Regions from separate parts of the Paenibacillus sp. KS-LC4 genome, predicted to be linked through region 1. Evidence: riboswitches for the same ligand, from Rfam matches in the RefSeq annotation. Region 1 holds a riboswitch; each other region holds the start of a gene.

Region 1 (4,214 bases):
GTTTTGGCCGCCGCGCGCGCGCTGTGCGATCAGCATAGCGCCCGCCGTATCCAGCAGCAGAAAGATGAAGCGATACATAATGATCATGAGCTCCAGTACAATTTGCGGCATTTTCAACCGCTTCAGCACCTGCAGCAGCTCGGGAAACGGGGTCGTCAGGGTGATGAAAAACAGGCAAGCCAAGCAAGCAAGAATACGCGTGAAAATATGTCCGGCCATCCCTAAGGATGCCTCCGGCACATACAGACTGATCGGCTCCCATGAAGCGAGCACCCAGCCTGTATTCTCAGCTGCCAGCCCTCCTGCTGCGCTGCCGCTGTTACCGCTGCTAGTGAATTCAATAAGCAGCGCTGGTAAGCTGAGAACGAACAGCAGGCAAGAGGAGAAAAGCATCACCATATAAAGCTTGGCGGGCACCCTTGCATAGCCAACCGTCCACAGCATAAGCCATCCAAAAATAGCCAGCTGCACGATCGGATGAGCAAGATAGGCAAGCAGCAGCAGCAGGGCTGCAAGTCCGCATTTCCAAAAGGCGGATAAATCCCGCAGCCGATTGGAATAAGAAATCGTATCCAGCCATTTCATCATTGCTGCTTTGTTTTCTCCGACTTCCCTTTAAATAGGCCAATCACATAGCCGATAATGCCAGCGCCTATCGCAGCTTGCAGCGCGAACAGCATGCTTTCTGTTTCTCCCGGCACCTCTGTCAGCGGAGACGCCCATGGCTCATAATGGGGCGCAATCGTCTGGATCATTTCCTCCGCTGCCCCATCCGCGCCGCCGAACTCGGCATTAATGAAGATTAATGGCGCAACGGCAAGTAAAATAACAATGGCTAAAATCCAAATATTTTTGGCACTGCGGCTCATTATACGCGTTCCCCTTTCATTCTCCGCTTCAAAATAGACAGCTCGTCCGTATTAAAAGATTGCAGCCAGTTCCAAATCAATACCGTCAGCAAGCCTTCACTAACAGCAAGTGGAATTTGGGTAATCGCAAAAATACCGCCAAATTTCATAAAGGACGCGATAATGCCGCCTTCGACAGCCGGAAAAGCAACTGCGAGCTGAATGGAAGTGACGATATAAGTTGCCAGATCGGCAACAGCAGCCGCCGAGAAAATCGCCAGGCCTTGCTTGCTGCCTGAGCGCATCAGCAGCCGATAGATCGCATAGCCCGCAGCAGGACCTGCAACCGCCATTGAAAAAGCATTCGCCCCAAGCGTCGTCAACCCCCCATGCGCCAGCAGCACCGCTTGAAACAGCAATACCATTGAACCCAATACGCTCATGGGCAGCGGCCCGAACATGACTGTTCCAAGCCCCGTTCCCGTCGGATGCGAGCTGCTTCCTGTAACGGAAGGAATTTTCAGCGCGGACAGCACGAAGGTAAAGGCAGCTGCCAAGCCCAGCATCAGCTTAAGCTCTGGCGCTTCCTTGGTAATCTTCCGAATAGCACGTACACCTAAGATGAAAAAAGGTATAAAGGCTACCCACCAAAAAATCGCCCAGCCTACAGGCAAAAATCCTTCCATAATGTGCATCGCATAAGTAGCTTGCGGCTCATTCACCAATAAAAAAAGCGTGAAGCCGATAATCAGCAAAGCGGTGCTTGCTGCCGTCTTTCTTTTTAACTTGACCATTTGTTTCATTACCCTCCCCATTGTTCTGTAAAGCTTGCAAGGTGAAACGGCCGAATGCCATCCTCTGGCGATCCGGAGCGGTTCAGACCGAGAAATATAGAGTAAGGATGGAAACCTCCTATCCGTTCTCTATATATTGAATAATAAAAAAGACCGCCTCCCCTTCGCCGGGAAAACGGTCATGTGTACGCAGAAATAGACGGTTGCGCCAGCAAACAGACTGGTAGCAATCGCTTTCGTTCGTACACCTATCCTTTCCGCGAAGGCACTGTGGTGCTGGAACGAGGTAGGTCTCCTGGCTAGCAGATCATCATTTTCCTTCGTCTTCCCCGGCTGCCCTTAAGCATGGCCAAGTGACTCCTGCTGGTGAAGGAAAACTCCCTGATTACAGTGGCGGGACCGCTCGGGATTTGCACCCGATTCCCTGTTACCCTTTGACGTGCGCAAAGGCACCTCGTTCCATGTCAATCCTCTTTATCATTCATTGGTCATTTTGTAGTTTGATCTTATCACAAAAGATTCAGGCTGTCCCCTATAAATGTAAATGGCCGAAATTGCTATTAGAAAAAGGACAAAATGACGCCTACGACAAAGCCGCATAATGCGCCGTTGACGCGAATCCACTGCAAATCGTTGCCGACCTTTTCCTCCAGCATCGAGACGAGCGCCTTGTCATCCATCCGTTCGAGATTATCCCGAACAAGCGCACCGATGCGGTAATGATTATTCTCAATAAGTCGCACGAGATAGCCGCGAATGCCGTTTTCCCAATTGGCTAGCATCTCTTGTTTGCCGTTCAAATAATCCGTTGCAAAACGGTATCCCTGTACGATTGCGCGCCCACCGCTGCGATGCTGCTCCTCCAGCTTATCCAGCACAAGCTGCCGCAGCTCCTCCAGACGCAGATGGATGAAGCGTTCCGTTTCTACGCTGTCCGCACCCTGTTCAATTAGCTGCTTCAGCTTGAGCATGAGCTCTTCGTTATCGGCAAGCTTCTCCGCCTGGGCTCTTACCTCAAGCAGCAGCTTCTGCCGATGCGGGCTCCCAGGATAAGAAAGCTCCTGCATCGTAGAGAGCAGCATGTTCTGAATCAAGCCGCCGAGCTTTTCCTCGTTCATAAAGCCGACGAAGGCTTGCAGCGCAAACCCCATGAAGCCGCCGACCTTAAGCTCCTCCAGCTTCTTAAAAGCGAGCTTGCCGAGCATTTCCTCGGTTTCACGCTTGCGAATCCAGTGGCCTACATGCTCAAGGCCATAATCCAGCGCCCGTTCATCCCAGCGCTCATGGACGAAACGATCCGCCAGCTTGCGTACGATTGGCGTAAAATCCTGCTTTTTCACATAATCCGCCAAAAAGCTATGCAGCACGCTGCTAATACGCTCCAAAGGCAATCGCTCAACAGCCGACTGGGCAAAATCGACAGCCGCCATTCTGAACCTGCGCTTGCCAATCAGCTTGGTCGCTGCCGATGCCGCACCAGCGAACAGCTTAAAGCCCGACAGCTTGCGGGTAATGCTGTCTTTATTCAGCAGTTCATTTTCCATCGCGCTAATGAGCGAGTTAACGATTTTCGCCCGGTTTTTGAGCAGCAAGGACGTATGCGGAATAGGAATGCCCATCGGATGGCGGAACAGCGCGGTCACAGCAAACCAGTCGGCGATCCCGCCAACCAGACCTGCTTCGAAGCCGCTTTCCAGCAAATGCGTCCAGGCGTTGTCTGGCAGCCACCATCTCGTCGTAATAAAGCCTGCCCCCATAACGGCAAGCGAAATGCCTGCTATATATCTTGATTTCATTATTGTCCTCCCTAATCGCGGCGCCCCAGCGCCTCCTGTTGCATATTGGCCTATTATACCAGATAATGAGGTGGCAAGCGCAAACGGCTGTGCCTGCCCTCGGCAGCACAAGCTCGTTTCGCGTAGAAATATAAGTATTAAATAAGAATAAAACTTATTAGTCTTATATTTCAAGCGCAAACGGCGTTGTCGGTTAATGACAACAACAGCTCGTTTCGCGTAGAAATATAAGCATTAATAAGAATAAAACTTATTAGTCTTATATTTCAAGCGCAAACGGCGTTGTCGGTTAATGACAACAACAGCTCGTTTCGCGTAGAAATATAAGCATTATAATAATAACAATACTTATGCATCCTTATATTTCAAGCGCAAACGGCTGTGCCTGCCCTCGGCAGCACAAGCTCGTTTTTCAACTACACCATTGTTTCGTTACCTATAAAGGGGATTAACTGTGTGCTCAGACTACGAACTATTTTTCTAAAAATGACTCCGCCGCAAATTCTTACGCTCGGCTTTCTCGCGATTATTGCGGTTGGTACTCTATTGCTTTCCCTGCCTTATGCCTCGGCAAACCATCACGCAACGCCGCTCATTGACGCATTGTTCACAGCCACCTCCGCTGTTTGCGTAACGGGGCTTGTCGTCGTCGATACCGGCATCCACTATTCGACCTTTGGCGAGCTCGTTATTCTCGTACTTATGCAAATTGGCGGGCTTGGCTTTATGACGATGTCTACGCTGTTCGCCCTTGCATTGCGCAAACGAATATCGCT
Region 2 (4,214 bases), 2.6 Mb from region 1:
GTGCGTGGTCAGTAAAATTCTCGCCGGATCGCCCGGAGACACCCTCATTAAAATGAAGGTCAGCGTCGCTACGCAAAAAATGACAAGCAGCATTTGCATGGCGCGTTCGAGCCAAAAACGAAGCATACTCAGGTACACCCTTTACTTAGGTGATATCAACATCGGCTGTCACATAATAATATTCGATCGGATGCGGAATAAAGCCCTTTACCCCTTTTTTCACGCCAAATACATTGTCAGGGTGTACGATAAACGACTGCGGCAAATCCTCATTAATAATGCCCTGAGCTTCTATCGCGAGCGCATTGCGTGCAGCTGTATCTGATGATTCGTTCAGCTTGTTAATAACCGTTTCAAGCGGTTTCGATACATAGTGGCTTATATTCGATTCGCTGGCTGATTGATAGAAAATGTTCAAGAAATATTGCGGATCGCCCGTATGTGCCGTCAGCATGCTGTACATAGCAAGATCCCAATCGGACTTCGCAAGCTCAGCATCAATATTTTCAACCTTGCGAATTTTCACGGTAATGCCTTCATTAAGCAGTTGATTCTGAATAATCTCTGCCATAACGGACAGCTCAGGGCGGTGCGGGAACGTAAGGAGCGTCGCCTCGAATGGCTTGCCTTCCTTCTCCCACATGCCAGCAGCATTTTTCTGCCAGCCGTCAGCGCTCAGCAATTGCTCTGTCGTTCCCCCTGCTGCTTGCTCCGCTACTTTGCCAAATGGCAAAATTTCCGGGAACGGACTTTTCGCTTTCGTGCCGTAGCCGCGCATAACCGATTCAATAATGGCCTCGCGTGGAATGGCTTGGTCTACAACCTCACGGTTTGCCTTTTCTTTAAACAAAGCGGAATTCATATTAAATAATACCATATGTGTACGAACCGATGGCGCAGACAGCACCTCCAGCTTGCTGTCCTTCTCTACCAGCTCAATGCTGTCAATCGGAATGTCCGTAGCGACCTCTACTTCTCCAGCTTGCAGCGCCATCAGTCGGGTATTGCCATCGGTCACAAACTTCATTGTCACTTCCTTAAGCTTCGCCGCTTGTCCCCAATAACCATCATAACGCTCAACAACAAGCGATACGTCCTTCGTAAACTGCTTGATTTTGAAGGCTCCCGTCATGGCCGGGTAGCTGCCTGCTTTCTTCATGCTGTCCACATCAAGAATAATCGTGCTTGGATCAGCCAAGCTGGAAATGATAGCTGAGTTCGGCTGTGTTGTTATTATTTTCAGCTCATCCGGTGCAACGACTTCAATATCCTTCACCAGCAATAAATCCTTCGCCAAATGGCTATTTTGAGTGGAACGAAGCAGGGAAGCCTTCACGCTTTCTGCATCCATCTTTTTGCCGTCATGAAACGTTACATTGCGCTCCAGCTTGAGTGTCCACGTGTTGGCATCCTCCTGCTTCCACTCCTTCGCAAGCCAAGCAACCGGCTGCAGCTGCTCATTCAATTTAATAAGCGTTTCCCCTGCGCCAGAGCGCATGACGTCCCAGCTGTCATCGCCATGCGGATCAACGCCTGCTGGGTTCCATGTGTACGCTATTGTCAGAGTTTTGCTATCATTTTCCGTTGGTAGTGCCGTAGCATTTGCGGCAGAAGTGTTGCTCTCCCCGGCAGCATTCGTGCTGCATCCTGCAAGCACCAGCATCAAGCAAGTAATCATCATTCCAAGTGACAAGCGAAATGGCTTCTTCGTGTTATTCATTTTTCTTTTGTCTCCCCTTTAAGTAAGCGTAATCGGCCGAAAGCCGTCCTGTAGCGGCAAAGCTAACGTTCACGTAGAAATATAGAGAAAGGATAGAAGAATCATATCCTTTCCTAAAATATTCCAAAAAAAAGCATTCCCGACCCTTAAGAAAGCAGTCAGAAATGCTTTTTATGATAAATAACTAAGCCTTATTTGCGTCTGCTCGCCTTGGAGCAGCAAATAATCGTTAGACATTTTGCAATAAATGGGCATAACCAACCACCTCCCTAAGCACCGTAGGTCAAACAGTGATGTTAAAACAGGCAGGTCTCCTGACTTGGGGCCTCCCTCTCTTCCCTTCCCAGCTAAGGTGAGCATCTGCGATTCATCCTGCGACGAAAAGGAGCTTTTCAGCCAGTGGTTCATTTGTGAGGGGAGCGCAGCTTAATGAGTTGATGAGTTGATGAGCTGCTGCCCTATACAGTGGCGGGTCCGTGTCGGCCTTTAACCGAACTTCCCTTTTAAGCGAACGAAGGCGTAAATGTCCTTGCCGTCGTACCGCACCTATTTTCATTCAATTATGAAGTTTTGCAGGCGAATCAGCCTGTCTTATCCGTAATCCACTATTTATCTTAGGCAGGAAGCGCTGATCTGTCAACATATTGATTTACATAAGCTTTGTCCACCATCATGTATACGCCCCAGCGCCTTAAACCAGCAAAAAAATATGCTCAATATATTACTTTCATATCTTTTCCAGTAATGATATATTGAAAACACTTCACACATGATGAGCTTATTTATTAAGTCAGTTCAATAGATACTCAATCAAATAGAAAAGGAATGATCACATTGCCGGTGAAAATCCTTCCAGTCGAAGTAAAGCAAATTATTGATTCCTATTGGTTTTACAGTGATTTTTATTCGATTATATCTCGCGTAGATTCAAAAAAAATGTGGTTTATAAATAATTATATTAATTTATTCGACATTCCCGATCCAAACCAATTATACACCTTTTTTTATAATGGTTATTATAGAGATAAAATGGTTGAATTTTATGACTGCCCTTTTATTGAATTTCAGCGGTTAGCGATAGACAGGACAAGCTCGACTATTTTGAATAATGACCTGTTTGATTTTATTAAAGCATCCATTGACGGCGGCTACTATGTGATCGTTATGATCGAACGTTTTTATATAAAAGAATATGAATTTTCTTTGAAATCCCCGCATGAAGTCATGATAAATGGGTATGATGATGTCAATAAAAAGCTGTATTTCTGCGACAATAATGCCAACGGCAAATATTCAACGAATATCACCTGTGATTACGAGGCTTTTAGCAGAGCGTTTCATTTATTGGAAATTGAAGCCCATGATTTTAAACAGCATCTTTATTTATTGAAGCCTCTCGAAAATAACAACTATACCTTTTCTCTAAAATACGTGAAAAATACGATGAAAGCCTATCTCTTATCCAGGGCGCATACGGATGAATATTACAACGAAGCTTTAGGCACACCTGGGCTGACCTTCGGCATTAATGTATACGACAAAGCCTCCGATTATTTGAAATATTTGGCTCAAGAGGAGGTTGTATTTGATATTCGATCGTTTCACCTGCTTTATGACCACAAGAAATGTATGACTATGCGATTAGACTACATGATTAATAACAAGCATTTGCTTGATGATAATCAAATTTTGAACAGATGGAGAAAGCTGGAAGCGGATGTGCTTGCTGTAAGAAATTCCATTTTAAAATATTGGCTTACTCGAAGCCCGGAGGCTTTGTACAAGCAAGTGGAGCAATTGCAAAAATTAAAGGAGACGGAAATGGTTTTACTGCGGGAGGTTGTAGAACAGTTGGAGGAGCGTTAATAGAAGCCATACCGTTTATGGTGACTGCATGGCTTCTATTATTCATTGCAACCATGCTAACCTCCAAGTCTATGAAGCTTCTGTCAGTTGTTCAAATAGAATGCCGCCATTTGCTTGGTTCGAGCTTTCTAATGACTTGATTATAGCATCTGCTTCATGAACATGATTATATATAGCAGAATTAATAACAGTATTAAATAAATAAATGAATTAAATAAATGAAACAAATAAATGAAACAAGCTGTCTTCGGCTCGTTACCGAAGACAGCTTGTTGGATAGTGGTCTTATTATTTGTCTGCCGTTAAAAGCTTTAACAAGGAAACTCACTCGCTACGTTTTTTAACGGCTAATCCAAGGGCTGCTGTTTTGCTTGCTCGTTCTCGAGCGAGGAGCTACGGTGCGAATAACCGCTTTTTTATTGGATTTGCGCTGCGTATTGTTTTTGCCGTTTTTCACATTGATTGTCGTTACCTCTTTTACTTCCTCAGCTTCTTCGCGCTTATCCTTGCAGCCGCAATTGCATGGCTTTTGTGTCTCAACTCCAGCGGTTTGCATAGGATAATATCCATACGGCGGGAACGCTGAAACAGGGTAGCCATTGCAGTTATTGCCAATTGGCGATACAGC
Region 3 (4,214 bases), 370 kb from region 1:
TTGACGTCATCGTTCATGGTGAATACGAGCGCAACGACATGGTCGAATACTTTGGTGAATGCTTGGATGGCTTTATTTTCACTGAGAACGCTTGGGTGCAGTCTTACGGCACACGCTGCGTAAAACCACCGATCGTATGGGGCGATATTAGCCGCAGCAAGCCGATTACTGTAGAATATTCGGCATTCGCTAAGAGTCTTACCAACAAACCGGTTAAAGGCATGCTGACGGGCCCGGTAACGATTCTGAACTGGTCGTTCCCACGCGAAGATATTAGCCTGAAGGAAAGTGCGCAACAGATCGGTCTTGCCATTCGTGACGAAGTACTCGATCTCGAGGCTAACGGCATTGAGATTATCCAGATCGACGAGGCTGCATTAAGAGAGAAGCTTCCGCTCCGTCATTCCGACTGGCAGAGCGAGTACTTGAGCTGGGCGATTCCTGCCTTCAGACTTGTGCATAGCGGCGTCAAAGCAGAAACGCAAATTCATACTCATATGTGCTACAGCCAGTTCAACGATATCATTCGTGATATTGATGCGATGGACGCAGATGTCATTACGTTCGAAGCGTCGCGCTCAGACTTAGCCATCATCGACGCAATCAATGAGTGCGGCTTCCGTACAGAAGTCGGTCCAGGCGTATACGACATCCATTCACCTCGGATTCCAAGCGTCGAGGAGCTTAAACAAGGACTCGACCGCATGCTAGGCAAGATAGAGGTGTCCAAGCTATGGGTTAATCCCGACTGCGGACTTAAAACTCGCGGTGTCACTGAAACGTGGGCCAGCTTGAAAAACCTTGTCCAAGCAACTAAAGAAGTAAGAGCAACCTTATCATAACGTACAAGAGGATGGGCTCAAGCGAGCTCATCCTCTTGGTTTATGATCGGATATCCAAAGTCTGTAATGACCGTTTTAAGCTTCCGAACATAGGCGGCGGCCAATTGGCTCAAGCTCGCCTTCTGATTCACGATATAACCTACCTGTATGCTCTCATCCGTACGAAGTCTTACGGATTTGATTAGCTCCCCGTTAAGATCCTTATTGAGTACGCCCGAGCTTATGGTATACCCATTAAGTCCGATGAGCAGGTTGAATAGCGTCGCGCGGTCACTGACCAATATTTTTTTCTTGTACGTTCGTGTGCTAAGTATTTCCTCTGCGAAGTAAAAGGAATTATATTCGCCTTGCTCAAAGGCCAAGCACGGGTACTCGTCCAAATCCTCGATGTCCAGCAGCTCCTTTGAGGCAAGGGGATGCTCTTGACTGATGAATACATGCGCTTCCGCTTGGAACAATGGTTGGAAGCGCAGCTCGTTGTCCTTTAAAATTTTCTGTATCACCTTTCGGTTGAATTCACTCATATAGATGATTCCGAGCTCACTTTTCATATTCCGTACGTCTTCGATAATCTCGTGGGTGCGTGTTTCGCGCAGCGTGCACTCGTACTCGTCCACGTTAAGCTCCTTCAGCAGCCCGACGAAAGCCTGTACAGAGAAGGCGTAATGCTGAGTTGAGATGGAGAACAGCTTCTTTGAAGGCTTGCGATTCATGTAACGCTGCTCAAGAAGCTCGGCTTGCTCTACGACTTGCCTAGCGTAGGATAAAAACTCCGCTCCGTCGCTTGAAAGCACAATTCCCTTGGACGATCGAAGGAAAATCTCAATTCCAGCTTCCATCTCGATTTCTTTCACCGCGTTGGACAAGCTCGGCTGCGAAATAAACAGCCTTTTTGCCGCTTCGCTTATGGAGCCGCTTCTAACGATGGTCAAAATATATTTTAATTGCTGCAAGGTCATTGAATTTCCCCTCCACATCAGAATTATGGACCGTCACACTCGTTTAAAGCAATGGTCCAATTCGCAACAATAAAAGGCATCCTCCCGTTGAAAATACATAGGGAAAGACGCCTTCATAAATGGTGCATGATGGTTCATCTAACACCTCCCTATCTCCCGTAGGTACAGCAGTGTTGTCAGAACAGGCAGGTCTCCTGGCTCCGGAATCATCACTCGGCAGCAGCCTTCCCGATCCATGTCGATCAGTGGCTGGTTAAGCTGCCTGCTCCTCCGTAACAGTGGCGGGACCGCGTCGGTATTGCACCGAACTTCCCTTTTAAGTCAGAACGACAAGCACGCTCGCCGATCAGACACCTGTTCTCACTTATGTAATTTATACAGCAATGTCATTTATACAGCATTATTGATGATTACATTTTAATCGACAATGAATAGCAATACAAGAACAGGGCTGCTATGGGTTGTAACTCACATGGGTCAAAAATTATTGTTTATGTAAAACGCCTGTAAAGGGGTATAGTCATATTGTACGATGCTAAACCCCATTAGAGACAAAATAATACAATTCTCTGTATTAATAATAAAGTATCTTTCGTTTTTCTATCTTCTTCTGTGTTTGTTTATAGACGAAGTAAACCATCTCCGATAGATTTATAAGTCCTAATCCCCGTTCTTCCTCTACATAGTAGGTGTTTGATCCCATATCGCAGTTCATTCTTACACCGTCAAAATAAATTCTTTCGACAGGAGTATGACCATGGATAATAGGTTTTCCGACGGTAGAAGTTAAAAGCGATTCTTTTGGAAGCGAGTAGAACTCACCTTCGGACATCCAAAGTATGTCCCGACTCTGAGCGTCCAGCGGCTCATGCGGGTTCAAGCCAGCATGCGTATAAACAAACTCATCATCCTCAAAGTACATAGGTAATGAGGTTGCCCAGTAGATGTGGGCTTGTCGCTGCTCTTCGTTGGGAAATGTCTTTTTGAAGTCCGCAACCGCATCATGCCCCCCGTGACTGAGCCATAATCTGTTCCCTCGCTGAAAATACCAGCCCATCATCTCCTCGTGATTGCCAATGACGGCTTGAACGTTGTTCGAATACTGTTCACAAAGCAACTTGATTAACTTCATCACTTTGCCGCTATCCTTGCCGCGACTAATCATGTCGCCGCCAACTACGAGCTGATCCTTTTCAAAATCTACCTCTGCATGCTCTATCAACATCTTGAACCCTCGATAGTCGCCATGTATGTCAGTAATAAAAAACTTCCTCATTTAAGCCCTCCAGTGTTTTTGTCAGCAAAATTTCCCACAAAGCTTTCAACAACAACACCGTTTATTAATTACGCAACAATGTGTTAGGAATTTTGAAAGTATCATTTAATGATAATCTTTTTTTGGTCTAATTTAGAATAACAACATTTCAGCGGCTATTAATCGCCGCCTCTTTTTTTTATTAGAGAGACTTCCATCCAAGTTTCATATGAATCACAGAACATGCTTTATAGCATGAGAAAAAGACTGGAGGGGTTGGTCGTGAAAAGCAGCAACCAGCTTCCAGCCTTTGGTGCTTTGGAGACAGTTAATTTTAGTTAGGGACGATTATTTGGGTGTTGGACAGGAATTTTTTATTTGTTAAAACGCCGCTGCCGCATCGCCTCATGCAGCAGCACGGTCGCCGCCATCGCCACATTCAGCGATTCCGCCCGACCCTGCATCGGAATAATAACCGTCTCATTGGCTGCTTCAAGCGAGCTTGCCGACAGCCCTTCCGACTCATTGCCGAGCAGGAGCCAGGTCGGAGCTGTCCAATCATACGAGTAGCAAGTATGTGTAGCGTTGAGGCTTGTTCCGACCAACGCAAAACCCTGATCCTGCGCCGCAGGCAGCAGCTCCGTCAAGTCCGCCTCGATAATCGGCAAATGGAACAACGAGCCCATCGTGGAGCGCACCGTCTTCGGATTGTACAGATCAGCACAGCCTCTGCCCAGCACAACGCCATTCGCGCCGACCGCATCCGCGCTGCGGATAATCGTCCCGACATTGCCTGGGTCCCTTACGCCATCGAGTACAATGACAAGTCCACCTGCTGAAAATAATGCATCGTCCGCCGTTTCCAGTTTGCGCACGACAGCAAAAACCGGCGGCGGCGTATCCGTCCCCGAGCATTTGGCCATTACGGGACGCGTCGCCTGAATCCATTCGACATCAGCGCTCGCCTCCGCATTACCCGCGACAGCATTGGCCGCATATCTGCTTCCACGGCCAGTCTGCTCCGCAAGCTCGCGCAGCTCCTCCGGCAATCCGCGCTCCGCATCATATAAAACCGCTTCAACTTCCACTACTGCTGCGAAAGCTTCCTTCACCAAATGAACGCCTTCAATAATAAACTTTCCGAGGCGATCGCGGTAT

What was found. A riboswitch is a leader RNA that binds a small molecule or an ion and turns the genes downstream of it on or off. The one in region 1 is predicted to bind cobalamin.
Region 2: another riboswitch for cobalamin. It lies ahead of V5J77_RS08185 (ABC transporter substrate-binding protein); the one in region 1 lies ahead of V5J77_RS18985 (energy-coupling factor ABC transporter permease).
Region 3: another riboswitch for cobalamin. It lies ahead of V5J77_RS20655 (LysR family transcriptional regulator); the one in region 1 lies ahead of V5J77_RS18985 (energy-coupling factor ABC transporter permease).

What each region holds. Positions count from the first base shown of each region.
Region 1 covers NZ_CP145905.1:4,500,800-4,505,013, forward strand. The annotation lists gene cbiQ (cobalt ECF transporter T component CbiQ) at 1-588, opposite strand, end outside; gene V5J77_RS18980 (energy-coupling factor ABC transporter substrate-binding protein) at 585-869, opposite strand; gene V5J77_RS18985 (energy-coupling factor ABC transporter permease) at 869-1,642, opposite strand; cobalamin riboswitch at 1,910-2,114, opposite strand; gene V5J77_RS18990 (DUF445 domain-containing protein) at 2,203-3,438, opposite strand; gene V5J77_RS18995 (TrkH family potassium uptake protein) at 3,925-4,214, shown strand, end outside.
Region 2 covers NZ_CP145905.1:1,899,752-1,903,965, reverse strand. The annotation lists gene nikB (nickel ABC transporter permease) at 1-126, opposite strand, end outside; gene V5J77_RS08185 (ABC transporter substrate-binding protein) at 146-1,720, opposite strand; cobalamin riboswitch at 2,007-2,285, opposite strand; gene V5J77_RS08180 (hypothetical protein) at 2,555-3,586, shown strand; gene V5J77_RS08175 (LysM peptidoglycan-binding domain-containing protein) at 3,927-4,214, opposite strand, start outside.
Region 3 covers NZ_CP145905.1:4,875,636-4,879,849, forward strand. The annotation lists gene metE (5-methyltetrahydropteroyltriglutamate--homocysteine S-methyltransferase) at 1-842, shown strand, start outside; gene V5J77_RS20655 (LysR family transcriptional regulator) at 860-1,801, opposite strand; cobalamin riboswitch at 1,968-2,174, opposite strand; gene V5J77_RS20660 (metallophosphoesterase) at 2,376-3,077, opposite strand; gene V5J77_RS20665 (RNA methyltransferase) at 3,431-4,214, opposite strand, start outside.